DNA from 3 places in the Marinobacter sp. MIT932201 genome. Region 1 is predicted to be linked to each of the others. Evidence: predicted binding sites of a transcription regulator. Region 1 holds the regulator's gene; each other region holds the start of a gene.
What was found. Region 1 encodes sigma-54, which starts transcription at its own class of promoters, with help from an activator protein. Its sites were predicted from a motif close to ANTGGCATNNANNTTGCTNT; they were not measured.
Positions count from the first base shown of each region.

Region 2: flgA (flagellar basal body P-ring formation chaperone FlgA) is a predicted target of sigma-54. The motif match lies at 7,811-7,830, and genes of this name have one in related genera.
Region 3: flhA (flagellar biosynthesis protein FlhA) is a predicted target of sigma-54. The motif match lies at 3,430-3,449, and genes of this name have one in related genera.

Region 1 covers NZ_CP138917.1:2,980,223-2,990,177, forward strand. Annotated here, with positions in the region: gene lptA (lipopolysaccharide transport periplasmic protein LptA) at 1-152, shown strand, start outside; gene lptB (LPS export ABC transporter ATP-binding protein) at 130-855, shown strand; gene SIC15_RS13635 (RNA polymerase factor sigma-54) at 1,013-2,533, shown strand; gene hpf (ribosome hibernation promoting factor) at 2,634-2,942, shown strand; gene ptsN (PTS IIA-like nitrogen regulatory protein PtsN) at 3,030-3,500, shown strand; gene rapZ (RNase adapter RapZ) at 3,529-4,413, shown strand; gene SIC15_RS13655 (HPr family phosphocarrier protein) at 4,421-4,690, shown strand; gene mgtE (magnesium transporter) at 4,700-6,061, shown strand; gene yjgA (ribosome biogenesis factor YjgA) at 6,077-6,604, shown strand; gene SIC15_RS13670 (carbon-nitrogen hydrolase family protein) at 6,648-7,493, opposite strand; gene SIC15_RS13675 (YhdP family protein) at 7,524-9,955, opposite strand, start outside.
Region 2 covers NZ_CP138917.1:2,009,487-2,019,441, reverse strand. Annotated here, with positions in the region: gene SIC15_RS09110 (hypothetical protein) at 11-706, shown strand; tRNA gene SIC15_RS09105 (tRNA-Ser) at 1,196-1,286, opposite strand; gene SIC15_RS09100 (isochorismatase family protein) at 1,492-2,022, shown strand; gene SIC15_RS09095 (cupin domain-containing protein) at 2,089-2,748, shown strand; gene SIC15_RS09090 (hypothetical protein) at 2,777-3,142, opposite strand; gene SIC15_RS09085 (LysR family transcriptional regulator) at 3,253-4,152, opposite strand; gene SIC15_RS09080 (flavin reductase family protein) at 4,171-4,788, opposite strand; gene SIC15_RS09075 (MFS transporter) at 4,788-5,984, opposite strand; gene SIC15_RS09070 (CheR family methyltransferase) at 5,988-6,815, opposite strand; gene SIC15_RS09065 (chemotaxis protein CheV) at 6,853-7,782, opposite strand; gene flgA (flagellar basal body P-ring formation chaperone FlgA) at 7,971-8,672, shown strand; gene flgM (flagellar biosynthesis anti-sigma factor FlgM) at 8,848-9,174, shown strand; gene SIC15_RS09050 (flagella synthesis protein FlgN) at 9,182-9,652, shown strand; gene SIC15_RS09045 (pilus assembly protein PilB) at 9,683-9,955, opposite strand, start outside.
Region 3 covers NZ_CP138917.1:2,818,173-2,828,127, reverse strand. Annotated here, with positions in the region: gene flhB (flagellar biosynthesis protein FlhB) at 1-114, shown strand, start outside; gene SIC15_RS12910 (class I SAM-dependent methyltransferase) at 581-1,435, opposite strand; gene SIC15_RS12905 (uracil-xanthine permease family protein) at 1,416-2,672, opposite strand; gene upp (uracil phosphoribosyltransferase) at 2,675-3,313, opposite strand; gene flhA (flagellar biosynthesis protein FlhA) at 3,532-5,712, shown strand; gene flhF (flagellar biosynthesis protein FlhF) at 5,773-7,083, shown strand; gene SIC15_RS12885 (MinD/ParA family protein) at 7,151-7,963, shown strand; gene SIC15_RS12880 (RNA polymerase sigma factor FliA) at 7,995-8,738, shown strand; gene cheY (chemotaxis response regulator CheY) at 8,901-9,284, shown strand; gene SIC15_RS12870 (protein phosphatase CheZ) at 9,305-9,955, shown strand, end outside.

The DNA of each region.
Region 1 (9,955 bases):
TTCATTATGATACCGCCGGCCGGGTAGTGACCGCTGAAGGCGGCGCCGACACGGGCGAAGGCAGCGGCCGGGTAGAGATGGTGATTCAGCCACGCAGCGCCGACAGACGCACTGACAGACAGGAAACCGATGGCAGTTCTGAGAGCCAGTAACCTGGCAAAGAGTTACAAGCAGAAAAAAGTGGTGATCGACGTTTCCCTGGAAATTCGCAGTGGGGAGATAGTGGGACTGCTTGGCCCCAACGGCGCCGGGAAAACCACCTGCTTCTACATGATCGTCGGGCTGGTCCCTGCCGATCGTGGCCGTATCACCATCGACAGCCGGGATATTACGCCACTGCCGATGCACGGACGCGCCCAGCAAGGCATCGGTTACCTGCCCCAGGAAGCCTCGGTGTTCCGCAAGTTGTCGGTACGCGACAACATCATGGCGATCCTCGAAACCCGTCGGGGGCTGGGCAAAGCGGATCGAGAGAAAAAGCTCGAGGAGTTGTTGGAAGAATTCCACATAACCCATATCCGGGACAGCGTTGGCATGGCCCTGTCGGGAGGGGAACGGCGACGGGTGGAAATTGCCCGGGCGCTGGCCATGGAACCGGCCTTCATACTTCTGGATGAACCCTTCGCCGGTGTCGACCCGATATCCGTAAGCGACATCAAGCACATCATCCGGCATCTGCGTGACAAGGGTATTGGCGTTCTGATTACCGATCACAACGTGCGAGAGACCCTGGACATCTGCGAGAACGCCTACATTGTCTCCGGAGGCCACATCATCGCCTCCGGCAATGCCGATGCGATTTTGGCCAACCAGCAAGTCAAGGAAGTCTACCTGGGCGATGAATTCAGGCTGTGACACCGAAAGGCTCATTGTTTTGATGACCTGTAGCAAGTAAACTCGGCAAAGAACTTGCTAGGGTAAAATAAAACGACGGCAAGTAACCGGCATATATAGAATTTTTCACGACTTATGACACAAAGCGCTGATGAGTGACGGATCCTGAACCATGGTTATGAAAGCCTCCTTACAGTTAAAGCTGGGTCAGAGCCTGACCATGACGCCCCAGCTGCAACAGGCGATCCGGCTTCTCCAGCTCTCCACCCTCGACCTCCAACAGGAAATCCAGCAGGCACTGGAATCCAACCCCATGCTGGAGACATCCGAGGACGATGATCAGGCTGACGCAACCGCCGAGAACGACGAGCGCGAGACTAGCGAGAAAGAATCCGCGGCCGAGTCAGCGCCGGAACCTTCGAGCGACTGGGACGAATCAGAGAATGGCCCGGATTGGTCCTCCGAAAACGACATTCCGGACAACATTCCGGACGACCTGCCGGTAGACACCGCCTGGGACGACATCTACCAGTCTGCGCCGGCACCTGCCGCCCGCAACGACGACGAGAACGATCACGATTTCGAGACCCGCAACTCGCCCACCGAAACACTTCAGGATCACTTGGAATGGCAGCTCAATCTGACCCCGCTGAGTGAACGGGACCAGGCCATTGCCCATGCCCTGATGGACGCTGTGGATGAGCGCGGCTATCTCACCAGCCCTCTGGAAGAAATCCACGCCGGACTGCTGGATGAGAACGAGGAAGACCCTCTGGAACTGGATGAAGTGGAAGCCGTCTTGCACCGCCTCCAGCACTTTGATCCGCCAGGGGTGTTTGCCCGGGATCTGCAGGAATGCCTGCTGATCCAGCTCAACCAGCTACCACCCGAGACGCCCTGGCTGGCCCAGGCGCGACTGGTGATTACCCACTACATCAATCTGCTGGGCAACCGTGACTACGCCCAGTTGCTGCGGCGCAGCCGTCTGAAAGAAGACCAGTTGCGAGAGGTTCTGGCGCTGATCACCGGCCTTAACCCGCGGCCGGGCGACGTGATTGATCGCGCCGAACCCGACTATGTCATTCCGGACGTTATCGTTCGCAAGCACAATGGCCGCTGGCGTGTTGAGCTGAATCCGGAAATTGCCCCGCGCATTCGGGTGAATGCCAGCTATGCTTCACTTATAAGGCGTGCGGACAGCAGTGCCGACAACACCTACCTGCGTGATCAGTTGCAGGAGGCCAAGTGGTTTATCAAGAGCCTGCAGAGCCGCAATGAGACCCTGTTGAAAGTGGCGACCCGTATTGTCGAACACCAGCAGGGATTCCTGGATCACGGCGAGGAAGCCATGAAGCCGCTGATTCTTTCAGACATCGCCCAGGCGGTAGAAATGCATGAATCGACGATTTCACGGGTAACCACCCAGAAATACATGCATACCCCAAGGGGCATTTTCGAGTTGAAATATTTCTTCTCCAGCCACGTCAGCACTGACGAGGGCGGCGAATGCTCCTCCACGGCCATCCGGGCGATGATCAAGAAGCTGATTGCCGCGGAAACGCCCAAAAAGCCGTTGAGCGACAGTAAAATTGCAGCCATGCTAGGAGAACAGGGAATCAAGGTTGCGCGACGCACCGTTGCCAAGTATCGGGAGGCCATGCACATTCCGCCGTCCAACGAGCGCAAGCGGCTGGTCTGAATACCCCAATGCGGGGCGCAACACCGTATTCGCGGGCGCACAATGCGCCAGCACCCAGACCGGCTCCCGGGAGCCGGCACGATGACAACAGGAGACGCCTATGCAACTCAATATTTCAGGCCATCACGTAGAACTGACTCCCGCACTGAAAGATTACGTTTCAGAGAAGTTCGAAAAGCTCGAGCGTCACTTCGACCACATCAGTAACTGCCAGGTGACCCTGGAAGTGGAAAAGGTGCGCCAGATTGCGGAAGCCACGTTGCACGTGGTTGGTGGTGAGATTCACGCAAAGGCAGAAAACGAGGACATGTACGCAGCCATCGATGCCCTGATCGATAAACTGGACCGCCAGATCCTCAAGCACAAGGAAAAGAATGTAGACCGGATGCACGGAAACGGCTCTCGCTAACTGGCTGTTTTCATGCAAGTCATCTAATCGAGCTGCGACATGAACAACGTGTCGCAGCCTTTTTTTTAACGGAAACGCAGTCGATCCATGAGCGACACATCCCTGACCATAGACACTATTCTTGTTCCGGAGCTCACCCTCTGCAGGGTACCTGCGTCCAGCAAGAAACGGGCCCTGGAGTTTATTGCCGAGCAAATAAACCACCAGGACAACACGCTCAGCGAGACCCAGCTCTTCAACAACCTCATTTCCCGTGAGCGCCTGGGCAGTACCGGCATTGGCCAGGGGATCGCCATTCCCCACTGTCGCCTGGAGGGCCTTGATCACGTGGTGGGCGTTCTGATGACGCTCGAAGAAAGCGTTGAGTTCGATGCCATCGACAATCAGCCGGTGGATCTGATTTTTGCCCTGATCGTCCCGAAAGAGGCAACCAGCGAACACCTGGAGCTGCTCAGCCAACTGGCGGAGAAGTTCAATGAGCGGTCGTTCTGTGATCGCCTCCGGCAATGTGAGGACGCCGGCACGCTGTACCAGCGCATGACCGCCTCAGGCGGCTGATTTTCATTGCAGTGGAGGTGATTTGGTCATGAAGCTGATTATCGTCAGTGGCAGGTCCGGTTCGGGTAAAAGTACCGCGCTTCATGTGCTGGAGGACCTCGGGTTCTACTGCATCGACAATCTTCCCATTGGCTTGCTCTTTCCTCTCACCCGGGAAGCAGCGAGCCAGACCAAGCCCGGCCGGCTCGGCAAGATGGCGGTCAGCATTGATGCGCGCAACCTTTCCGGCGAGCTCGCCAATTTCGAGGAAATTTACCGGCGCCTCCAGGAGACCGGGGTTACCGTTGAAATTATCTTCCTTGATGCCGACGAGCAGTCACTTCTCCAGCGTTTCCACGCTACCCGCAGAAAACACCCGCTGAGTGACGACAAGACCTCCCTCAGGGAAGCCATTACCAGCGAGAAGAAGCTGCTTGAACCACTGTCCAAGCTTTCCGACCTGTATGTGAACACCACCGGTATGTCGATGTACGAACTTCGGGATATGGTGAAGCAGCGAGTCGTGGGCCGGAAGGATCAGGAGCTGGCACTGCTGTTCCAGTCGTTTGGCTTCAAGCACGGAGTACCGCTGGATTCCGACTATGTTTTCGATGTTCGCTGTTTGCCCAACCCTTACTGGGATACCAGTCTGCGGAAGTACGTGGGCACGGATCAGCCGGTTATCGAATTTCTGGAAAAGGAACCGGCGAGCCGGAAGATGATCGAAGACCTGAAGGCCTTCCTGGATACCTGGCTGCCCTCCTTCGCAGACAGCAACCGCAGCTATATGACGATTTCCATTGGCTGTACCGGCGGCCAGCACCGTTCAGTGTATGTTTGCGAGCAGTTGGGCGACTACTTCCGGCAGCGCTACAGCAATGTGCAGGTACGCCATACCGAACTGCCACACCTTCAGACCCGGGAAGAGATCTGATCGAACCATGATTCGCCGCCCGATTACCATTATCAACAAGCTGGGTTTGCACGCGCGCGCCACGGCCAAACTCGTTAACACGGCATCCAGATTCGACAGCAGTGTGCGGATCAGTGGCAAGGGCCGGGATGTGGACGCAAAAAACATCATGCAGGTGATGATGCTGGCCGCCAGCAAGGGGACCGATGTGGAGCTTATTGCCGATGGTCCGGATGAAGAGCAGGCCATAGAGGCCCTGGCCGAACTGATCAACGATTATTTCGGCGAAGGTGAGTAAAATAGACACATGACCGATATTCTGGAAAAAAGCCAGGCCCGCCAGCGCCTTCGTTCACTGAGCGAGGCCCTGGACAGTGGCGCACTGAAACAGGTTGCCCGCATCCTGAACGGTGGCCTGAGCCCCAGTGATATTGCCCATCTGCTCGAATCCTCTCCGCCCCGCCAGCGTGCCCTGCTCTGGAACCTGGTAGACAAAGAGCTGGAGGGCGAGGTTCTCCAGTATCTCAGCGATGATATCCGGGGTTACTTCCTGAGCCAGTTGAACGCCCAGGAACTGGCCGACATCATCGAGGATTTCGAATCCGACGACCTGGCGGACCTGCTGCAGCAGCTGCCGGATACGGTCATCCAGGAAGTCCTGGAGACCATGGACGAACAGGACCGGCAACGGGTTGAGGAAGTGCTCTCCTACCCGGAGGACACCGCCGGCGGCCTGATGAACACGGACACCATCACGGTGCGTCCGGACATCAGTATTGACGTTGTTCTCCGCTACCTGCGTCGACACCGCAACCTTCCCCCCATGACCGACAGTCTGATCGTGGTGAGCCGGCGGGATGATTTCATTGGCATGCTGCCGATTACCAAGATGCTGGTATCGAATCCCGCCTCCACCGTGCGGGAAGTGATGGATACCGACATCGAGCCGATTCCCGTAAGCCTCTCCGACACCAAGGTAGCGACATTGTTTGAACGCTACGATCTGATCTCGGCGCCGGTGGTGAACGAGGAAGGCCGGCTTCTGGGCCGCATCACCATCGACGACGTGGTGGACGTAATCCGGGAGGATGCGGACCACTCCCTGATGAGCATGGCCGGTCTGGACGAGGACGAGGACACCTTCGCGCCGGTGTGGAAGACATCGCGCCGCCGCGCCGTCTGGCTGGGAATCAACCTGATCACCGCCCTGATTGCATCGGCGGTGATCGGTTTATTCGAGGAAACCATCGCCAAGGTCGTAGCTCTGGCGGTGCTGATGCCCATCGTAGCGAGCATGGGCGGTATTGCCGGCAGCCAGACCCTCACCCTCGTCATCCGCGGCATGGCGGTCGGGCAAATCAGTGGTGCCAATGTAAAATGGTTGCTGAACCGGGAGTTCCTGTCGGGCATCCTGAATGGAATGCTGTGGGCCGCCGTTGTTGCCGGCGCCGCCATGCTCTGGTTCCAGGATTTGCTGATAGGAGCCATTATCGCTGCCGCGCTGGTGATCAATCTGGTTGCAGCTGCCCTCGTCGGCACGGTCCTGCCACTGTTTCTCAGATCCCGCAACATCGACCCGGCCCTGGCAGGCAGCGTGATTCTCACGACCGTTACGGACGTGGTCGGTTTTATGGCGTTTCTCGGCCTTGCGACGATTTTCTATGCTTAAACGGATGTCGGATTTATGAAAGATCACCAAGACAACGACGCGCCGGAATACGACGGTCCCAGCAAATCCCAGCTGAAACGGGAGATGAATGCCCTGCAGGATCTTGGCAAGCGGATGCTCGATCTGAGCAATGATCAGCTGGAAACGCTGCCGATCAGCGACACACTTCGTGCCGCCATCGAAGAATCCCGGCGCATCCGCCAGAACGAGGCAAAACGCCGGCATCTTCAGTACATCGGTAAAGTCATTCGCCAGGAAGACGATCCAGAGGCCCTTTCAAAAGCCATCGACGCTTTTGATGCTGGCAGCGAGGAACACACCCGCCGGCATCACCTGGCGGAGCGCTGGAGGGATCGAATGATTGCAGAAGGAGACTCGGTCGTTGGGGAATTTTTCAGCTATTGCCCCAGCGCCGACATGCAGCATCTGCGCAACCTTGCCCGCAACGCCCGCAAGGATGTAGAGAAGCAAAAGAACACCGGCCAGGCCCGAAAACTCTTCCGGTACCTTCGGGAATGCATCGACGACGCTGAGGCGATGTGAACCTGTGAAGTCAGGGGCAGATGACGGTTCATCTGCCCTGCTTTCAGCCTTTGAGCCGACGGTGCTCCCACACTGGCATCCGGGTGCGCAGGTTGGCCACCTGATCCAGGTCCAGCTCGGCGGCAACCAGTCCCGGGCCTTCACCCATTTCCGTCACCACCCGCCCCCAGGGATCACAGATCAGGCTGTGGCCATAGGTGCGCCGGCGCTCGCTGTTCTGACCACCCTGGCCCGGCGCCACTACCCATACCTGGTTTTCGATAGCCCGCGCCCGGATCAACGGATACCAGTGAGCATCACCCGTCTGCCAGGTAAAAGCGCTCGGCAGGCACATCCAGTCCACATTCTGCTCCCGCAACAGCCGGAACAGCTCCGGGAAGCGCAGGTCGTAACAGATCGCCAGCCCCAGCTTCCCGGCGGGCGTGTCCACGGTCACCACCTGCTCGCCGGGCTCGAAGGTGTCGGATTCCCGATACTGGCCATGGGCGTCTTCGACCATGGCGTCGAACAGGTGGATCTTGTCGTAGCGGGCAACTTCACTGCCCTGATCGTCAAACACCAGGCAGGTCGCCCGAACCCGATCTTCGATCTCAGAACCATCCGGTCGCTTGGCCACAGGCATTGATCCGCCCACGATCCAGATTCCGAGCTTTCGGGCCTGCTCCGCCAGAAATGCTCTGATTACGGGCTCAGGGCCGGCTTCCTGACGGCCACAATCGATCATCTGAGACGTGGCCAGAACTGCAAAATTCTCTGGCAGCACCGCGACAGAAGCCCCCTCTGCGGCGGCCTCCTTCAACAGCTTTTGCGCTTCAGCCAGGTTGGCCTCGATATCATGGCCGCTGACCATCTGTATGGCCGCAACCCGGTTGGAAACACGCTTGCTCATAACTGCCTCCGCTATTGCCGAACAGAAAACTCATTCACCGGTATCGAAGACCCGCTGCAGATCCACCTCCGGCTCATCCCATGTACCGGTCACACTGTAGGTTGCGCTGGTCAGCCTGCTCAGAGGATCGCCCAGAATCTTGTCCAGTACAAACAGAGCGCCGCCAATCGGCGCTCCTGCCCCCATAAGCAAAGCGGCCAGGGGTAAGTTCTGGGTCAGGGGTAACACAACTACAAGTCGCATATCCAGATCTTCGCTGGCCATATTGGTGGTACCACTGAGCTTGAAAGCGCCCGATGGGCCCACAATCTGAAGTTCCGGATCCATGGTCAGCAATCCGTTGATAATTTGCGCCTTCCCCGAGATCGCGTCAAAGGCCACGCCCCGCTCATACAGATCAGAGAAGTCGAGCTTCAGCCGGCGCCAGAGTGTGTCGGAGTTCAGCAGATTGAAGACACGGAACAGTTGAGCTGTGTTGTTTCGTTCAAGGATGACCCCCTCATCCAGTCGCAGGCTTACGGAACCGCTGAGTTCGGGTATGGAGAACTCATCCGGGCGGCCGGGCCAGTCCAGGTCCAGCTCGATGTTCGTGCCCTCGTTGGTAACCGGCATTTCGGCATTCAACAATTCATTCAAGTCCGACAGGGCACCACCGGTTATCGAGCCTTTGAACCGGCTGGTTTCACGGTCTCCGACGATGCTCCAGGTCATATCTCCCAGCAGGGTCAGGGAGTTGAGGCGACCCTCGATGTCGTTCACCTGTAGCCGGAAAGGCTCAGGGCGAAGCCGGAAGGCCCACTGCCCCAGGGATTCTTCATTCAGCCGAAGTTCAGCGATCGACACATCGATATCTGGCCAACTGCCCATATCCAGCGCCCGGAAGGCTTCCAGCTGTTCTTCCAGCGTTAATAATTCTTCGGACTCCTCACGGGGGGGCTCGCTACGGACGAGCCGTAGCACCTGAAAGTCAGCCTTCACTGTCTCGCCGCTCGTCGGAATCACCAACCGGCCTTCGGCGCGTCGGGAACTGGTGTTGACCACCCAGCGGTCATCAAGGTCGAGCGCATTGATCTCGATGTCGCTCAGGACCTCTGGGCCAAGATAGAGCCGCCCCAGGCGCAGATCAAACCCGGTTTCTTTCCACAACAGATCGAACGTAGCCCGGTTTTCCCAATCACCGGTAATGCCGAGACCGCCGGAAGCGGATGGATTGATCGTGGCCCGCAGCGGTGCGGCCTCACTCGCTGTTTTTGACAGCGGCTCCGGCCAGTCCACCGACAGCCCCTCTAGACTGGAGCGAACGCGAATTCCGGATGTTGACTGGGCTCCCACATCCAGTTCGGCACTGTAGGCAACGTTACCCTGCAGACCAAAGCCGGAGTCCGTTGACAGCCCGGCTTTGGCGAACACTTCCGGTACCCGGAGAGAGCCGGACTGGCGAATGCTGAGTGCATTGCCGGCGCGGGCCTTGCTGAAGGCAATGGTTACCGGCTCGCCGAAAAACTCTGCAGCCAGGGGGCCACCCGAGAATCCATCTTCACTGTGATAGGTCAGCGCACCACGAACCGATTGCCAGTCTAGCCCGGCTGCCGGATAGGACACGGCGCCCTCCTCGACGGCAATACTCGCTTCAACCACGGGCAGCTGGTCCGAGCCCAGCGGCAGATCAATGCCCAGATCCAGCTGATACTGACCGCGGTACTGAAGTTTTTGGGCCTCCGTCCCTGCCATATCACCCAACGGGCTGTTTTCCATCCAGTAACCAACCGACTCACCCGGCACCCGAGCCGAGGCATCCACCTTTATTCGGGTACCTTGATCAGAGGGAATAACCCGGACTGTTCCGGAAGCCAGATCCAGGCCTCCGGTTCGCCCGGCCTCCAGACGGACCAGGGTATCACCATTATGAACCCTGACATTGCCCCGGGCACCTGTGACTGCCGGCCAGGCGTCATCGTAACGAACGGACGCCTGGTCAAACTCATAGATCATGGACGTCACAAAGGACCCTTTCGGAGCATCCGAGCCTATCTGGCCATGGCCGAAGAAGGTTCCCGAGCTGATATCTGCCTCAAGGATCGCCGTGGTAAGCCAGTCATACAGTCCCTGATTGACCGCTTTGACCGGAACAAAGTCTGCCAGCATCCCGGCATTGCCGTTTTTCACCGAAACCCTGAGACCAAGGTTGTCCTCGCCTTCGCGATCCATCCTCAGGTCGAAAGCGCCGTCGAGTTCTGTGGTTTCGCCGTAACGCATGCGAACGCCATCTGAAAAGACCCGGGTAATGGCACCATCCAGTTGCCAGGCCACGTCGCCCTCAATGGCCGGGAAGGACCAGGCACCACCGAAAAGCTGGGGAAACTCGAGCGAAACCGGAGACTCTCCCGCCGCAATCCGGACATAGCCCTTTTGCCTGTCGAGAAAGATCTCACCGTTCGCGGAGGTGATGCCGGGTGCGCCAC
Region 2 (9,955 bases), 970 kb from region 1:
GAGATTCCCTATGTACAACACCGATATACCCAACCGTGAAGAACTGCCCAGCACTGCCAAGTTGATTCGATCAACCATTATTGCAGCCATTGTGGCACTGGTCCTGCTGGTTACCGTGGTCATGCCCGCCGAGTACGCTCTGGACCCGACTGGCGCGGGCCGACTACTGGGATTGACCGAAATGGGCGAAATCAAGGAACAACTCGCCGAAGAAGCCGCGGCTGACGAGGCTGCCCAGATGGTTGCGGTGAACTCCTCGGCTGACCAGACGGCTGCGGAAGTCTCGGAACCAGTCATGGCTGAAGCCGTTGAGGAACCAGCGCCCGCATCGGAAGCGGAGGTTGCGCCTGCGGAGCCAGAGCCGGCGCCTGAACCCGAAATTGCCGAACCCCAGTGGCAGGATGAAGTGCGCGTTGTTCTCACTCCGGGAGAGGGCACCGAATTCAAACTTACAATGGAGGAAGGCGCGGTAGCCCGGTTCTCCTGGGTGTCTGAGGGTGGCCCGATCAACTTTGATACCCACGGTGATGGAGGCGGCCAGTCCATTTCCTATGAGAAAGGCCGGGGCGTACCGGAAGATGAAGGCGAGCTGGAAGCAGCCTTTACCGGCAATCATGGCTGGTTCTTCAGAAACCGGAACGACAATGACATTACTCTGGTACTTCGCACTGGAGGAGACTACGGGCAGTTGAAGAAGATGTTGTGATTAGCCACTGAGTGTTGTGACGAAATCCGGGCCTGTGCCTGCAAAGGCCCGGATTTCGTATGCGGCCATGTCGAACCTGATCGAGCCACTCGGAGTAAACGCCAAACCAGTTTAAACTGCATTGAAGTCCAAAAAAGTGATCGCGACGAGCACCTCTCAATGTTCGCTTTGCGACCTTAGCAAACATTCACGGTCCGCGGGTATCCACCCTATCATGAGCACATTCTGGCTCAAGAAACTGATCAACCGGTACTAAACCCTATCAGCGAGAGAATGAAAGGCTGATTTTCTGACTGAAAATTAGCGCTTTGGTATGGCAAATAGGGAGGGATTATTCGGGCCTGCGGCCCTCACCCCTTCGGGGCCGTCGTCGCTTTGCTCCGACGTTCCTCAGCCCGCTTTGCAGGCTTCGGTCGAACCCGCGAGGGTTCTTTCTACCCTGCCAATCAGCCAATAAAAAACCCCAGCATTTCTGCTGGGGTTTTATATTGGCGGAGAGGGAGGGATTCGAACCCTCGAAACGCTATTAACGTTTACACACTTTCCAGGCGTGCGCCTTCAGCCACTCGGCCACCTCTCCAATAAACTGTTTCAAATCAGCGATGTCGTCGCTCATTTGAGGGCGCAAACTTTAATGGTTTTATGGGCGGTTGGCAACTCCCTGGCGGAAAATCGTCGAAAAAATTACTGCCTGGGCGGTTTTGTGTTTACCGGTTGAACAGATTCAGGGCTATCGTTAACACAATGCCGACAGGAATCATCAAAGCAATCGGGAGATAATAAAAATGCTGATGAAAGCCGAGCAATCGACACTGGTGCTCATCGATGTTCAGGAGAAGCTGATGCCCGCCATCAGCCACGGTGATGAAGTGGTGGACCGGTGCATCGTTCTGGCCACCATTGCCGGGCTTATGGAGGTTCCTGTGTTGGGAACCGAGCAATTGCCTGACAAGCTTGGGCATAACGTTGAAGCCATTCGGGAACTGTGTAACACGACTCTGGCCAAGCACCATTTTGATGCCTGCCCGGATGGTCTTGTTGATCAGCTACCCGAGGGCCGACAGCACATTGTCATAGGCGGTTGCGAGACCCATGTCTGTATGATGCAGACCGCTCTGAGCCTGATTGATGCGGGTTACAAGGTCTGGGTGGTGGCGGATGCGACCGGGTCCCGTAACGAATTTGATCGCGATGTAGCGCTGGATCGCCTCAGCGAGAGCGGCGCCAGGATCGTAACGCTTGAAATGGTGGCGTTCGAGTGGATGCGCCATTGCAAGCATCCGCAATTCCGGAACATCCAGGCCCTGATCAAATAGAGGCATCCACTGTGCGGCCGCATTCGTAGACAATGGCTTCAGGCACAGGTGGTTTCGAGGTTCACAATGCTCAATATGGACTTTTCCAAGAAGGTTGTCGTTCGCACCACCGAGGAGGATTGGGTTCCCAGCCCCGCGGGAGGTGTTCTGAGAAAGCCCCTGGCCCGTGAGGAGGCCGAACGTGGGCATGCCACCAGCGTCGTCCGATACGAGCCCGGAGCCTCCTTCCAGCGACACGAGCACCCCTTGGGCGAGGAGATCCTGGTGCTGGAAGGCGTGTTTTCCGACGAGACCGGCGATTATCCGGCCGGCACCTATTTGCGCAATCCGCCCGGCAGCGGACACGCCCCATTCAGCAAGGAAGGTTGCACCCTTTTGGTCAAACTTCATCAGTTCGATGAACGTGACCGGTCGACGGTGCGCATCGACACCCGCAATACACCGTGGCTCCCGGGTATCGGAGGGCTAGAGGTAATGCCTCTTCATGAGTTCGAGCACGAGCACGTCGCCCTGGTGAAGTGGCCGGCCAAGGAGGTCTTTCAGCCCCATCGGCACTTCGGCGGTGAGGAAATTTTTGTGCTGTCCGGAGAATTCTGTGACGAGCATGGGCGCTATCCCGCCGGCACCTGGATTCGCAGCCCGCATATGAGTCAGCATCACCCGTTCGTGGACGAGGAAACGATTATCTGGGTAAAAACCGGGCATCTACCGATCGAAGCGCATTAAAAAAGGGCCCCGGAGGGCCCTGAAGAGGCTAAGAGATCGCTGTGCGTTGCCAGTTGTGCCTGCTGAATGCGTCGTTGCTTGCGCCCTCTGACACCGGACTGAATAGTGCCTCTTCGTCCGCAGGGACCGCAAACACGTGATACGCCTCAGGGCCAAATGGATCCAGAGCGGTGTCGACATACTCGAAACTGTCTGGCACGGGTTCACCCGAGAAAGCGACACGGAACTGGCGATCCAGGGTCGGTGTGATCACGCTCAGGGGCTGCTCTACCCAAAGGTAAACGGCCTTGTGGGGCACGATGTATTCGCTGCGCACCACCCTGTAACCCTCTTTGAGCGTGAGCGTGGTCGGCTCCTTGCCCGGTTCCAGACGGAATTTGTGGATGGTTTTCATAGCTGCTGCTCCTCTTCGGGTTGCTGCCTTTCACAACTCCATCATGGACAGGAACAGGAATCGATAAAATAAGCTTTTGTGAGCTTTTAACTTCGACATTTTCGATGTACTTAGGCTTCTCTGCTGTCAGCATGCGCCTCAACGATCGCCCGAACACCCTCGTGGGCAGTTTTTCGGCCCCGGGTGATGGCAAACAACTCATCCATTACCTCATCGATTGAGGCAATCTGCTCTACCTCATACTGACGACACACCTCCTCACGGATTGATGTTGGTGCGGCAAAAACGCCATAGCCCTGGCTGCCGAACACTTTGATCAGGGCGCTATCGTCGACACGGGCAACGAGTTTCATGCGGACCCCGTTCAGGGAGAACCAGTTCATCAACCGCTCGAAGTAAGGGGCGTCGGTGGCGTTGGCCAGCAGCGGCTGGCCATTGAGGGATTCCGGAAACCCTTTCCTCAGCTTTTTCGCGAGCTTCGGTGCGGCATACAGACTCATGCTGGACCCCGAAAGGGGATGCACTGTGAGGTTGCCATCTTCTTGCAGTTTCGGCATGCGGTCAGTCAGCACAAGGTCCAGCTCCTTGCGCTTCAGGCTCAGCACCAGGTCCTCGGTCCGGCCCGTCTGGCATTCCAGCTGAACGGAGCGCTCACCTGCCATGGCCGGTTGCAGCAGGTAATAGGCAATCAATTTGTGAATGGAAGCCGATACGCCGGCGCGCAGGGTCAAGGGACGCTCGGAAGGATCAAGCCGGAGGGTCTCAGCAAGCTCGCCAGTCAGTGCGAAAATATCATCGGCGTAGCCGAGAATCAGCCGGCCAAGGTCCGTGAGAATAAGCTTGCGTCTCTCCCGGGAAAACAGGCGACCACCCACCGACGCTTCAAACGTCGCCAACTGGCCGCTGAGCGTCTGCGGAGCCAGTTCCAGGACCTCGCTGGCGCGCGCGATCGACCCTTCCCTACTGATCACCCAGAAATAATACAGGTGGCGAAGATTCAGCTGTTCCATGGATCTGTCCTGTCAGCGTCAGGAGGGCCGCGGAATTTTGAGAATCTCACCGAAGGTGACATATTCGCTCCCACCCAGGCGGCCAATGGCATCAATCGCAGCGCCGTCGAAGGTCAGACGATTCTTGTCATCGTAACGGGCCGCAGCATCCGATACCCAAACCCGGGTAACCTTCCCGAATACCAGCGACTGCGGCGCTGCACCAATTTCCTTGATGTCATAAAGCTCGCAGGCAAAGGCGACGTGACAGTCCTTGAGCCGCGGCAAGCCTGTACCCTCGAAATCCACCAGCTCCAGATCAAGATTTTTGAGCTCCGATTCGCCATGGGGCAGCGTTCGTGAGGATTCCGTAACGGCGGCGGCGAGATCCCGATGGGCGATGTGAACCACAAAATGCTTTCTTGCCTCAATATTGACCCGGGTGTCCTTGGAAACACCCTCGGCCGGCTTTTTACCAACCGAAATCATCAGCAGGGGTGGATTGCTGGTAATGGGCGTGAAAAAAGAGAACGGCGCCAGATTGAAGTCGCCGTCCGGATTTTCACTCAGCACCCAGGCCACCGGTCGGGGGATAACCGTCTGGGTCAGGATGTGGTAGGCGTCCTTCGGATCCATACCCTCGAAATCTATCAGCATTATTCTCTCCCTTTGACGGCGGCTTCGGGCGCTCGTTCGCGCAACAGCCACAGAGTCATCAACAATCCGTGAATTATGAGGAATGGCACTGCAACCATAACCAGGCCGCCCCACCCCAGCCAGCTCAGAATAGCGCCGGCAGACAGCGCAGCGGTGGCCTGGGAGCCAAAGACCATCATGTCGTTCAGACCCTGAACCCGGAAACGTTCGGTATCCCGGTACCCCCGGGGCAGCAGCGTTGTGCCGCCAACAAAAAGAAAATTCCAACCGACACCCAGTAACAGAAGGGCTGAAAGATAATGATGAAAACTCACGCCACTGGCCGCCAGGCCGATGCAGCCCAAATACGCCAGCAATCCCGCGGCCATCATCAGCGGTATGCCCACAACTCGGGTCAGCCAGCCGCTGATCAGCGAGGGTAAATACATAGCCATGATATGAAGCTGAATCACGCGCTTGGCGTCGTCCAGATCATGCCCGGCCATCTCGGTCATACTCAGCGGCGTTGCTGTCATTATGAAACTCATCACCGCATAGCCAATGGCGGCCGCACTGATGGCGGCCCAAACCAGTGGGTTGCCGAGAATTTCCCGCAAGGGACGCCCTCCGCCAGGCCGCGTTTCCTGTACTCGCTCAGCGCCGGCCCGGTAGCCAGCACCAAGAATCAACAGGGCTGCGGCCTGAACCACGGCGAGCCCAACCCAACTGATCAGAAACGGATACTTCTCGGCTGCGCCGCTTCCCAGCCCCGCCACTTCGGGCCCGAGCCAGGCCGCGACCAGACCACCCAGCAGCACACGGGCGGCGGCAGAGCCGGCCATACCCGGTGCCACGGATTCCATGGCGGCAAACCGGTATTGGTGAACGACCGCAAGGCCGGTACCACCGACCACAGCCGCCAGACACAGCAGTGAAAACTGGCCGGACCAGGAGGCCAACGCTCCGAGAAGTCCGGCGAGGATGCCCATGACCGCACCGAGCAGCATCACGCGCTTGCGCCCGATGCGTTCCATCAACGAGGTTGCCGGTTTGATGGCCAGTACAGTACCGACCACCACCAGACCTACGGGAAGCGTTGCATATTCAGGCGCTGGAGCCAGCAATCGTCCCTGTATGCTGCCGATAAACACAATAAAAGGCGCGGTGCACATGGCGAGCGCCTGGGCAGCAACCAGGACCCAGACATTAAGGGGCATGGGCTACTTTTTCCTGTAGATGATTCCGGGATGGCACTGCACCATCTCGTAGAGGTGAGGCAAACCGTTCAGCGATTCGGAGGCACCCAGAACGAGGTAGCCGCCGGGATTCAGGGTGGCGTGCATCCGGGTAAGGATGTCCTTCTTGAGATCTGCGGAAAAATAGATCAAAACATTCCGGCACATCACGATGTCGAACTTGCCGAGCATGTAGCGCTCAAGCAGGTTCAATTCCTTGAACTCCACCATACTCCGGATTTGCGGCTTGATTTGCCAGCCGCCGTTCAGGGACGGGGTGAAGAACTGCTTTTGTCGCTCCGGTGACAGGCCCCGGCCAATGGCGATCATCTCGTATTCACCCTTGCGGGCGACTTCCAGAACGCTTTTGGAGATATCCGTGGCCGTGATTTTCACGTCGCGAAGCTTCCCGGGCCTCGCACGCCGGAATTCTTCCACGATCATGGCGATGGAGTAGGGTTCCTGACCTGTTGAGCAGGCCGCCGACCAGATACGAAGGGGTTGGGCGGTTTTGCGCTCAGCGAACTCGGGGAGCAGTTTTTCCTGGAGAATCCGGAAAGGGTGATTGTCGCGGAACCACAGAGTTTCATTGGTGGTCATCGCATCGATGACCACCTCCTTCAGGCCGCCCCGCCCGGGACGCTTGAGGCGATCAAGGAGTTCACCCAGGGTATTCAGACTGTTCTCTTCGAGAATCCTGCGCAGCCTGCTTTTTACCAGGTACTGTTTGTTCTCGCCGAGTAAAATCCCACAGGCATCCTGCAGGAACGATTTGAAGGCTTCATATTCCTGTGGCGTTATTTCCGCTTTCATTGGATCTCTGTTCTGAGTGAATCTTCGAGCGGCGCCATCAACCCTGGTCGATGATCTCCATTACCCGCTCCGCCAGCTCGTCCGGACTGAACTTTGCCATAAAGTCGTCGGCCCCGACCTTCTTCACCATCGCCTGATTGAACACACCACTGAGGGAGGTGTGGAGCATGACAAACATGTCTGCAAGGGCCGGGTCACCTTTCACCTTGGTGACCAGGGTATAACCATCCATTTCCGGCATCTCGACATCGGAGATAATCAAAGAGAAATGATCCCGCGCCTTTGTACCGTCAGAAGTCACCTCCTTCAGGTATTCGAACGCCTGCTTGCCGTCGTTCTTTGTGATGACTTCCATCCCGATGGCAGTCAGGCAGCGCTCGATCTGCCGACGGGCCACTGAGGAGTCGTCCACGACCAGCACCGGGAGATGCCCCGGGACGCGATCCGCACTCTTGCTCAGAACCGCCTCGGTAACATCCTCACCAAGCGGAGAAACTTCTGCAAGAATCTTCTCTACATCAATGATTTCGACCAGCTTATCATCAATCTTGGTAACAGCGGTAAGGTACACATCGCGCCCTGCTCCCTTGGGCGGAGGCAGAATGTCTTCCCAGTTCATGTTCATGATCCGGTCGACGCCGGTGACCAGGAAACCCTGTGTCTTGCGATTGTACTCGGTAATGATGACAAAGCTGGTAGCCAGCTCTTCCTGAGGAATGCCGGGCAAGCCAATGGCCATGCTCAGGTCAATGATGGGGATGGTCTCACCGCGGCTGTGAGCGACGCCACGAACAACAGGCCGACTGTTTGGCAGTGACGACAGTTTCGGACACTGCAGTACTTCTTTCACCTTGAAGACGTTGATCCCATAGATCTGCCTCCCCCTTAAGCGGAAAAGAAGGAGCTCCAGGCGATTCTGCCCTACCAACTGGGTTCGCTGGTTAACACTGTCCAATACCCCTGCCATTTGGATTCTCCTGGCCTGCCGGAATTACAACGGCATATATCTTGCTGGTCACTGAATAATAGCGTGATTGACGGAAACCCGTCATATCAGCGGCGGATTAGCCCGTTTAACGGCCACTGCCATCGAATCCTTAGCCGGATTCGGGCTTTTCTGCCTTGTTGTTGACAGCATAGGACAAACTGCTACGTATGCGCACCACCAAATTCGCTCTGATACTGCTAATGTCTTGCTTGAGCGCCCCGCTGCTGGCTGACACAACCGCTGAACAGATTCGCCAGGCAACACTGGAATTTCTTGACGGCTTCGCCAGAGAACAGGCCGCAGAAGGCTACACCGTATCCTTTGAACCGGGCTCCATCGACGACCGACTTGCACTCGCGGAATGCGAGAAGCCGTTGAGTGTCGAATTCAGTGGCGATCCCTGGAAAAGCACCAGCCCTTCCATGCAGGTGGCCTGCGAAGGATCAAGGCCCTGGCGGATGTTTGTGACGGCTTCCGTTTCCATCCACGGGCCGGCCCTTGTGGCGGCAAGACCGCTGACAAGGGGAGAACGGGTAACCGAAGGCCTCGTGACCAAGCAGTCCGTTGAAATCAATGCCTCCCGGCGCGGCGTCATTACCGACGCGCAACAGGCCATTGGCATGGAAGTGCGCCGGTCGGTCAACGCAGGCTCGCTGATCACGCCGGATATGCTCTCCGCGCCAAATGCCGTGGAACGGGGCGACCATGTTATCATCACCGCCAAAACGGGCGGATTCTCAGTGCGTTCGCGCGGGAAGGCCCTTGCCAGCGCAGGGGTTGGCGAACAGGTTCTGGTTGAGAATCTGCGATCCTCCCGCACGATCAAGGCCAGCGTTGTTGCGCCAGGTCATGTCGAAATCCCGATGTAAGCCCGCCTCGGCATGAGCTTGCCGGTGCGGCAAATCCCTGCCGGAAACCCGGTAGAAAAAAGAGACGAAAAAACTACTGAAAATTACTAAAGGTTTTCGCGGCCCCGCCGTTAAGAAGACATAAACTCGAGTAAGCGCTGCATTCACGTGGCGCGACAGGCAAGCAGGTACAGATATGTCAGTTGACTTAAATGGAATTGGCCCCGGCCAGGTCAACACCCAGAGAACCACGGCCGACAAGAGCGCCGGCACCCAGAATACCCAGCCGGCGACCAACGAACAGGCGAAAACCCAGGCCCAGGGTGCCCGGGGCGAGAACGTCAGCCTGAGCAATCAGGCCAAGAATCTCAAACAGCTTGAACAGAAGTTGGGCGATTATCCGGAAATGGATGACGACCGCATCGAACAGATCCGCTCCGCCCTGGAGAACGGAACCTACAAGATTGACGCCGAGAAACTGGCCCAGAAAATGCTTGAGATGGATGAAAGCATTTTCGGGTGAGTAAACCATGGCCGCAATCGATGATCTGAAGACCCTTCTTTCCCAGGATGTCAGTCAGCTGGAGACGCTGGCTGATATTCTCGAAAAAGAAAAGACATGCCTTGCCAGTTCCGACCTCCGCCAGCTGGAAACTCTGACCAAAGAAAAAAACGAGCTTCTGGGTGCCGTTCGCGAACGCGCCAAACAGAAAATCCGGACATTGGTCCAGATGGGATACCGCCCGGAAAGTGGCGAGCCTTCCCGTTTTATCCGCAGCGCCGGTTTTTCTGAGCTGTTCCAGCTCTGGCAGGAAGCGGATCAGAAACTCCGGGCCTGTCAGACGCTGAACCAGACCAACGGTCGGGTGATCAGCCATTTGCAAAAACGCCTGTCCCGGCTTACCGACATCTTCCGTGGCGCCACCGGTCAGCAAAAGCTGTACGGTGCCCAGGGCCAGCAGACCACAGTTTCCAGCAGCACAGTGCTTGCCAGCGCCTGAGCAGGGCCCTGGCAAGCAACGCTTTTTACTTCATCGGGTATAGATTGTCATCTGGGAGTCCGGATGGAAACGGATGTCGTGGATACTCACGTTACCCATTGAGGCACCCTGGCTACCGCTGACCCGGATATTGTCCATGCGGATTTCCTCGATGCGCTCGGGGAACGCAAGCATCAAGGCGCCATCCTCCCTCACCCGATAGCGGGGTTCCCCCTCGCGGTAGTGGACACCGGAAATGGTCAGGTCCGAGTCGAGAAAGTTGAGGACCGGTACAAAAATATTGGCGGTAAGTTTCAGCCCCTC
Region 3 (9,955 bases), 160 kb from region 1:
ATTGCTCAGGTGCTCGCTTATGTCTTCCAGCTACGGCAGTTCCGCAAGGGGCGTGGGCCCAAGCCCGGTATGCCTGATTTCCCGATTCCCTCTGATTTGCGGCGCGACGTTTAGTTCTGAGCGGGGTTCCTGTAAGTAGCCTGCGGGTTTAGGAGTTAGCGCTGTTGTGGGTGGCCTTTTCAGGACACGCTACGAGCACATCCATGTGCGCTTGACTGTGGCCATCCATGGCCACAGACAGTCCTGAAAAGGCCACCCACAACCGCTTTTCAAACCCATCGATATCGCTGAAAAATACTAGTGCTGACCGTAGGTCGGATTAGGCGAAGCCGTAATCCGACAATCCCGTTGTGGTTTTAATAACATTTGTTGGATTAGGGCCTCGCCTAATCCAATCTACGCGGTTTTGGCGGATTCCCGTCAGGTTTGCGAGGTTTGTGGGTCTGCTTCCCAAAAATGTCTGTGGCCATGGATGGCCACAGTCAAGCGCACATGGATGTGCTCGTAGCGGTTTTTGGGAAGCAGACCCACAAACCTCTTACCCCGAAACAGCAGGCTAGGGCAGGACTCGAAGGCAAGGTCAGCAACCAGCCTCAATAACCCGAACCATCGGCTCAGCGCGGCTTTCGGGAATCGGCAAGATTCCATACCAGGACCGCGGGTCATGCACGGTGGCAGAGGCGAACCCACAGGACAGGAAATGCTCCCTTGCCTGAGCGTCAGTCCGGAAGTGGAAGGATACCTCGCTGCGGGTGATGGCCCCGAGGACGCCTCCTAATGCTTTTAGGGTGGTGTTCAGTACAGGCTGGCTTGGCTGGCAGTAGCTTTCGGACAGGTAAACTGAACCCGGGCGCTTGGCCATGGCTGCGGCCAGGCGGCGCCAGAACTCGGTGATGGTTTTAAGGGAAAAATAGCTGGTCAGGCCTTCGGTGACGATGATTACCGGCTCGTTGTTCTCGAATACCCGGTCGATTACTTTTTCCAGTTGGTACTCGCCGTGATCCGCGAGGATATCGATGGGCGTGACCTGGTGATGGTCGCCGAGGCGGCCCGTGGCCATCAGGCGGAGCGCCTTGCGGGCGGCCATGTCGGGCAGGTCGGCTTCGACCATGTGGAGCAGGGGGTGTTTCTGGCGTAACCGGATGCCCCGGGGAGACATGCCGCAGGCGATTTCCAGGAACTGAGTGATGCCCTTTTCTTTGATGGCCTGGTCGATCAGGTGGTCGATGATCAGATGGCGTTGCAGGAGGAAGGTGCGGATGTTGCCACCGATAGCCGCCTTGCTGGCGGCCTCGAAGGGTGTCATCAAGCGGTATAGCCAGCGGCCTTTTTCCGTTGCCAGGGTATCGTCAGAAAGCCCGTACCGGTGCCAGACGGCACCGGTATAGAGGGCAGTGAAGCTGATGCCGGAGCTGTCAGTCGGCTTTCTGCTCATAGACGGCTTTGCCCCATGCCTCGCGGCTGCCTGGGAGGATCAGGTTCAGGATGATGGCCGCTACCGCACAAAGCGCGATGCCTTCCAGGTGCCCCAGCACCATCCCGCCGATACCGAATACCAGGGTGACCCCGACGATAACCAGGTTGCGAGACTGTGACAGGTCCACCTGGTGACGGATCAGTGTGTTAAGGCCAACCACGGCAATGGAGCCGAACAGCAGGCACAGGATGCCGCCCATAACGGGGACCGGGATGGTCTGCAGTGCCGCGCCGAACTTGCCAACAAAGGCCAGAACGATGGCTACGCCGGCCGCCCACCACATGACTTTCGGGTTGAAGTTCTTGGTCAGCATGACCGCGCCGGTGACTTCAGAGTAGGTGGTGTTGGGTGGTCCACCGAGCATGGAAGCAGCACTGGTGGCCAGGCCGTCACCCAGGAGGGTGCGGTGGAGGCCCGGCTTTTCCAGATAGTTCTTGCGGGTCACGTTGCCGATGGCCAGTACGTCGCCAATGTGTTCGATGGCCGGGGCGATGGCCACCGGAATCATGAACAGCACGGCGCCCCAGCTGAACTCGGGCGCAACGAAGTTGGGAACGGCAAACCAGGCGGCTTCTTTGACGGGCGTAGTATCTACGATGCCGGCAAACGCGGAGAGGATGTAGCCGGTGATCACGCCAAACATGATGGGAATCAGGCGGAAGATGCCCTTGGCCCAGACCGACATGATGATGGTTACGGCCAGGGAAATCATCGCGATCCAGATGGCGGTGTCGTAGGGGATCAGCTGGTTGGCGCCGTCACCAGTGCGGCCGGAGGCCATGTGAACGGCAACCGGTGCCAGGCCGAGGCCGATGGTCATGATCACGGGGCCGATGACCACTGGCGGCAGCAGGCGGCGGACAAAGCCGGTGCCCCGCATCCGAACCAGGCCACTCAGGAAGATGTAGAGAATACCTGCGGCCATCAGGCCGCCCAGGGTTTCTTCCATGCCAAATCGGCCCTTGGAAGCGATTACGGGGGCAATAAAGGCGAAGGAGGACGCCAGGAAGATCGGGATCTGCCCGCCGGTCACCACGTGAAAGATCAGGGTGCCCAGGCCGGCGGTGAAGAGGGCCACGTTGGGATCCAGGCCGGTGATCAATGGCATCAGCACCAGGGCACCGAAGGCCACCAGCAGCATTTGCGAGCCGGCAATGGCCTGTTTCCAGACCGGGTCGTTGGTACGATCCTGCATGCTTAAACGTCCTTCTGCTTGGTGCCGAAAATCTTGTCGCCGGCATCGCCGAGACCCGGAAGGATATAACCTTTCTCGTTCAGGCGTTCATCAACGGAGGCCGTGTAGATCGACACGTCCGGATGGGCCTCGAGGACTTTCTTGACGCCCTCGGGCGCGGCTACCAGAACCAGGGCCCTGATCTCGGTGCTGCCGGCTTTCTTGAGCAGGTCAATGGTGGAGATCATGGAGCCGCCGGTAGCGAGCATCGGATCGACGATCATGGCCATTCGCTGATCCAGCTCACCCACCAGTTTTTCCAGATAGGTGCTGGCCTCGAGTGTCTCCTCGTTGCGGATCTGGCCGACAACACTGACCCGGGCAACGGGAATGAGGCTCAGAACACCGTCGAGCATGCCAAGCCCGGCCCGGAGGATCGGAACGATGGTGACTTTCTTGCCGTGAATCTGTTCCACATTCACTGGGCCGGCCCAGCCTTCGATGGTTTTTTCCTGCAGGTTAAAGTCCTTGGTGGCCTCGTAGGTCAGAAGTGCACCAACTTCCTGTGCCAGCTCCCGGAAATTCTTGGTGCTGATATCCGCACGGCGCATGATGCCGAGCTTGTGGCGGATCAGAGGGTGTTTTACCTCGTGGATTGGCATGGGGTCACCTGTGTGTCTGGTTGGGGTTTTAGCGTCGCAATTAAATGGCGCAAGGATACCGCATCTGGCAAGGCGAGTCAGGCCGCAAATGGCCGGTTCGCGGAAATCCACTAAGGGCTGGTACGGATCTTGCGATAACTCTTCCAAACGACGCCGCCGCGTCAGATTTTCGACCTTTGAAACGCCTGCAGGCACGGCCAATCGGAGAAGTATCCGGCATGGACAGAGCTTTAGTCCTCAATAACGTCAAAACCCTGACGCGGGGAAATCTGGGCATTCCCATCATGCTGATGGGCTTGCTCGGTATGATGATTCTGCCCATGCCGGCGTTTTTGCTGGACGTGTTCTTCACGTTCAACATCACCCTGTCGATTGTCATTCTGCTGGTCTGTGTCTACGCCCTTCGGCCCATGGAGTTTGCCTCTTTCCCCACGGTACTGCTGGTGGCCACGCTGCTGCGTCTGGCCTTGAACGTGGCGTCCACCCGGATCGTTCTGTTGAACGGCCACGAGGGCGGCGACGCGGCCGGTAAGGTGATCGAATCCTTCGGTGCGGTACTCATCGGAGGCAACTACGCCGTGGGTCTGGTGGTCTTTGCGATCCTGATGATCATTAACTTCCTGGTGGTCACCAAGGGCGCCGGCCGGGTCTCCGAAGTGAGTGCCCGTTTCACCCTGGATGCCATGCCCGGCAAACAGATGGCCATTGATGCGGATCTCAACGCCGGCCTGATCAATCAGGACGAAGCCAAGCATCGCCGGGCCGAGATTGCCCAGGAAGCGGATTTCTATGGTTCCATGGACGGTGCGTCCAAGTTCGTTAAAGGCGATGCCATTGCCGGCCTGCTCATTCTTGCCATTAACATCGTCGGCGGGATCGCCATCGGTATGCTCCAGCACGGCCTGGATTTCGGGCTGGCCATGGAGCGCTATGCGCTATTGACCATTGGTGACGGCCTGGTGGCACAGATTCCCTCGCTGCTGCTGTCCACGTCTGCGGCGATCATGGTAACGCGGGTTACTTCCAGCCAGGACATGGGCGGCCAGATCCTGCAGCAGATGTTCAGTGCGCCGAAGGCACTGTCCATTGCCGCTGGAATCCTGATTATCCTCGGCCTGATTCCCGGCATGCCTCACGTGGCCTTCCTGGGTCTGGGTGCGCTGGCTGGCGGCGCTGCCTGGTATATCTGGAAACACCAGAGGCAGACTGTCGAGGAGGAGGGCGCCTTCCCGGCCAGGGGCGCTGGCGGCGCGGCACCGCGACCGGCGGGTCGTGATCTGCCGCCGGGCGGAGACGCGGGTGGCGATCAGGGTCGTCAGCTGCCGGCACCCGGAGAGACCAAAGAGCTGGGCTGGGACGATGTCTCCACCGTCGATATCGTCGGTCTGGAAGTGGGGTATCGGCTGATTCCGCTGGTGGATAAGTCCCAGGGCGGTCAGTTGCTCAGTCGCATCAAGGGTGTTCGTAAAAAACTGTCCCAGGATCTGGGATTCCTGATGCCTTCGGTGCACATTCGCGACAATCTGGACCTGATGCCCAACGTCTATCGCATCACCCTGATGGGCGTAACCATCGCCGAGGCGGAGATTCACCCGGACCGGGAGCTGGCCATCGACCCCGGCCAGGTATTTGGAAAGGTCGAAGGGATTGAAGGAAAGGATCCGGCGTTCGGTCTTGATGCCTGCTGGATCGAGCCCGATAAGAAAGACCAGGCTCAGACCCTTGGCTATACCGTGGTCGATGCCAGTACCGTGGTTGCCACCCATCTGAACCAGGTGTTGCAGAAACACGCCCACGAACTGCTGGGCCACGAGGAAGTCCAGAAGTGGCTGGATCAGCTTGAGAAGATTTCTCCGAAGCTGGCCGAAGAGCTGGTACCCACCACCGTTTCAATCAGTCTGCTCCTGAAGGTCTTGCAGAACCTGCTGAAGGAGGAAGTGCCGATCCGGGATATGCGGTCCATTGCCGAGGCCATCGTGAATGTTCATCCGAAGAGTCAGGATCCCAAGCTGCTGACCACCGTAGCCCGGCAGTCCCTGCGCCGGATGATTGTCCAGAGCATCTGCGGCAACGAATCGGAGATACCGGTGATCACCCTGGATCCGGACTTGGAACAGTTATTGCTGAAGTCTGTTCAGCAGAGTCAACAATCCGGCGGTCAGGAAGACATTGGCCTGGTTCTGGAGCCGAATATGGTGGAGAAGCTCCAGCGATCGCTTCAGGAGAGCGTCCAGCGCCAGGAGATGCTTGGCAAACCGGCCATTCTGCTGGTGTCCGGGCCACTGCGGCCGGTCCTGGCGAAGTTTGCCAGCTATGGGGTAGAGCGACTGCACGTGCTCTCATACCAGGAAATTCCGGATAACAAACAGATTACGATCGTGGCGTCCGTTGGCCAGTAACGGCGCGGATGACAGAGCGGACAGCGCCGGCACGGCGTTGCCGGTGGAGGAAGAGGCATCATGAAAGTAAAACGGTTTTTTGCTCAGACCATGGCAGAGGCGCTGAAACAGGTCAGTGAACAGATGGGGCCGGATGCCGTGATTCTTTCCAACCGTCGGGTCGACGGTGGTGTCGAAATCGTGACGGCGCTGGACTATGACGAAAACATGGCGCGCCAGCGCCTGGGCAACCAGGCCGAAGAAGCCACCAACGGATCCCGCCTGGCAGAAATGCAGGCTGACCAGCATCGTCGTCTCGAGGATGAATTGAGCCGATCCCGTGACCGCATCCGTGAAGTCAGGGAAAAGCGTGCCTCCCAGGGAGCCGGCTACTCAGGTCCGTCGTTTGCTGCTGTTCAGGAAACGGTCGGCGGCGATTTCGGTGATAGTGTGGCTGAGCCCCAGGCGCCGAAGGATGTCTATTCTGATGAACTCGCACAGATGCGTGCCGAGATCAGCTCCCTCAGGGATATGATGCAGGGTGGTCGCCCGCAGCCGGACCCGGTGGTTTCGACAAACACGGCTGTTCAGCAAAGGCTGGCCGAGCGCCTGCAGGAATTCGGCCTGGACAGCGAGCTGGCAGGGTCAATTTCCCGTCGCCATAAGGCAGGGCGACTGGAAGATGGTTGGAAGCAGTCCCTGAAAATGCTGTGCACCGGCGTCCGGACCTCTCGCATGGAGTGGCTTGATGAGGGGGGCGCCTATGCGCTGGTGGGTCCTACCGGTTCCGGCAAGACCACCACGATTGGAAAGCTGGCGGCGCGGTATGTGCTCAAGCATGGCTCCGACTCCCTGGCTCTGGTCACCACCGATCGATACCGGGTGGCGGCGCACGAGCAGCTGTTCGTGTTCGGTCGTATCCTGAATGTGCCGGTTCGGGTGGTGGATGAGACTCACAGCCTGGACGATATTCTGGACGAGCTGTCAGACCGTCACCTGGTTCTGATTGATACTGCCGGGCTGACAAGTTCGGATAAAGGTTATCAGGAACAGCTGGCCGAACTGGCTCGCAGCCATCACAATGTCAAAACGCATCTGGTCGTCTCGGCAACCAGTCAGCCGCGCATCATGAAATCCGTCTGGCATTGCTATAAGATGGCAAATCTTGCGGGCTGTGTGATGACCAAGATCGATGAGGCCCTCACATTGGGTGAGTCCCTCGGTTTTGTCATGGAAACCGGTCTGCCGGTAGCCTACTACACAGACGGGCAGAAGATTCCTGAAGATCTGCACCACGCAGAAGCTGTTCCGCTGGTGCGGCTGGCCGTGGATCGGCTTAAAACACTCCAGCAACAGCAGGCGGTCGCAGAGGGCCTGAAAGAGCACGCCTGAGACCGGACAGATTGACAGCAGGCGTCGGAAACGCACCGGCGAAACGTGGCAAGAGACAAAAAACAGTATGAGCAGAGCACATCCGGTACAGGTGATTGCAGTTTCCGGCGGTAAAGGTGGAGTCGGCAAGAGTAACGTGTCGGTCAACCTCGGAATTGCCCTGGCGCAGAAAGGCCGGAGAGTGGTGCTGCTCGACGCCGATCTTGGGCTCGCCAACATCGACGTATTGCTGGGCATCACCGCCAACCGTAACCTTCAGGATGTTCTGGCAGGCGACTGTGACCTCAAGGACGTTCTGGTAAATGGTCCCGGCGGCATAAAGATCGTTCCTGCCTCCTCAGGTACCCAGCGGATGACCCAGCTCAGTCCCATGGAGCATGCCGGGCTCATTAATGCGTTCAGCGAGCTGGGGGATCAGATCGATGTACTGATTGTCGACACTGCCGCCGGTATCTCCGAATCGGTGGTCAGCTTTCTCAGGGCGTCCCAGGAGTTACTGTTGGTTGTGTGTGACGAACCCACGTCCATCACCGATGCCTACGCCCTGATCAAGCTGATGAACCGGGATTATGGAACCAATCGTTTCCGCATTCTTGCCAACCAGGTGCGGAATGAGCAGGAAGGCCGGCATCTGTTCGAAAAACTGACTCGGGTCACCGAGCGCTTCCTCGATGTGGCACTACAATATGTCGGTATAGTCCCCTACGATGAGGCAGTGAAGAAAGCAGTCCAGAGACAGAGGGCAGTGCTGGATGCCTATCCCAGAGCGAAAGCCTCCCTGGCCATCAAGTCTCTGGCCGACAAGGTAGACAGCTGGCCGTTGCCGTCCTCTCCCCGTGGACATCTGGAATTCTTTGTGGAGCGGCTCGTCGAAGTCTGAATCGGATCCAGTCAAACAAGAAACCGGATACATGACATTGGCGAAAAACCTCGGAATCTATAACCAGTCGGGTGCGCAGAAGGCATCTCAGCTTGTTGAGCAACACGCGCCGCTGGTCAAGAAAATTGCCCTCCATTTGATGGCCCGCCTGCCGGCTTCCGTTCAGCTTGAAGATCTTATGCAGGCCGGCATGATTGGCCTGCTTGAGGCTGCCCAGCGATACAGTTCCACCAAAGGAGCCACCTTCGAGACCTACGCCGGTATCCGGATTCGTGGGGCGATGGTCGATGAAATTCGCAAGGGCGACTGGGTTCCCCGCTCCGTGCATCGAAACGCCCGTCGCATTTCCCAGGCCATCAAGGCTGTGGAAGACCGGCTTGGCCGGGAAGCCCAGGATCAGGAAGTGGCCGAGGAGCTGGGCATGGAGCTTGCTGAGTATCATTCCTATCTTTCCGATTCCAACAGTGGCCGACTTTTTAGCCTCGATGAGCTCAATGAATCCGGAGAGCTGCCGATAGAACAGACAGAGACGCAGGATAACCCTCTGGAGGGGTTGTCCTCCGATGCCTTCCGGCGGAGCCTGGCTGAGGCCATTGAAGACCTGCCGGAGCGGGAAAAACTGGTTCTGAGCCTTTATTACCAGGAAGAGCTGAACCTCAAGGAAATAGGCGCCGTGCTGGGCGTCAGCGAGAGCAGGGTCAGCCAGATTCACAGCCAGGCTGCCTTGCGCCTTCGGGGGCGGTTGTCGGATTGGCGCCAGGAACCGGACAGCTGATTGCGTTCAGTCTGTGTCTGCGAAGGGGCAGTCTGTAGTTTTTGGTAACCGATGCTTTACAACGGAAGCAAAGGTCTGACAATAAGCGGTTTAAACAGCGGCCTGCTAGACTTTGAACGCGAAGGTCAAACGAATTCCGGGTGTTACTAACTGGAGGTCCCATTGGACAAAAACATGAAAATCCTCATTGTGGATGATTTCTCCACAATGCGACGGATCATCAAAAACCTGCTGCGTGATCTGGGCTTCACCAACACCGATGAAGCAGACGATGGCAACACAGCCTTGCCGATGCTGAAGAGCGGCAAATACGACTTTCTGGTCACCGACTGGAACATGCCGGGCATGTCCGGGTTCGATCTTCTGAAGGCTGTCCGGGCTGACGAGAATCTGAAAACCCTGCCGGTATTGATGGTAACGGCTGAGGCGAAGCGCGACCAGATTGTTGCCGCGGCTCAGGCGGGCGTGAACGGCTACGTTGTCAAACCGTTCACTGCCGCTGTGCTCAAGGAAAAGATTGAGAAAATCTTTGAAAGAATCCAGTAACCAGAGGTCGGATGGCTCTCATGAGCGATAGCAAAAAGAACCATCGGGGCCTTGAGCCGGAGGTGACCGAAAAGCTCCAGCGGCAGGCAGCAGAGCTGGCAGAGAGTGTTGATGCCGGTGATTATGCCAAAGCCATGACCCTGATCAATGAACTCAGCGAGGTCAGGGATCAAAGTCTGTACCGCGAGGTAGGGCGATTGACCCGGAGCCTGCACGAAGCCATCCGGAACTTCCAGATTGACCCCCGGAACGCGGAACAGCAGGAAGCGCTGTCGAAGATGACAGACGCCTCCGATCGCCTCGAATACGTTGTGCAGATGACCGGCGAAGCGGCCAACCGCACCATGGACCTGGTTGAGGAAACCATGCCGGTGGCCAACGCGTTTCGTGAAGAAGCGGCCTCCTTGCGGGACGAATGGCAACGTCTGCGTCGTCGGGAGATGCAGCCGGCGGAGTTCCGGGAACTGTACGGCCGTATTGATCGCTTTTTTGTCAGCACAGCCAGCGACGCTGACACCATGTACAACAATCTGTCGGAAATCCTGCTTGCTCAGGATTATCAGGATTTGACGGGCCAGGTTATCCAGAAGGTCACCGCCCTGGTAAAAGAGGTTGAGGAGCAGATGCTCAGCCTGGTGGTGATGGCCAGCCATGTGGATCAGCTCACCGGC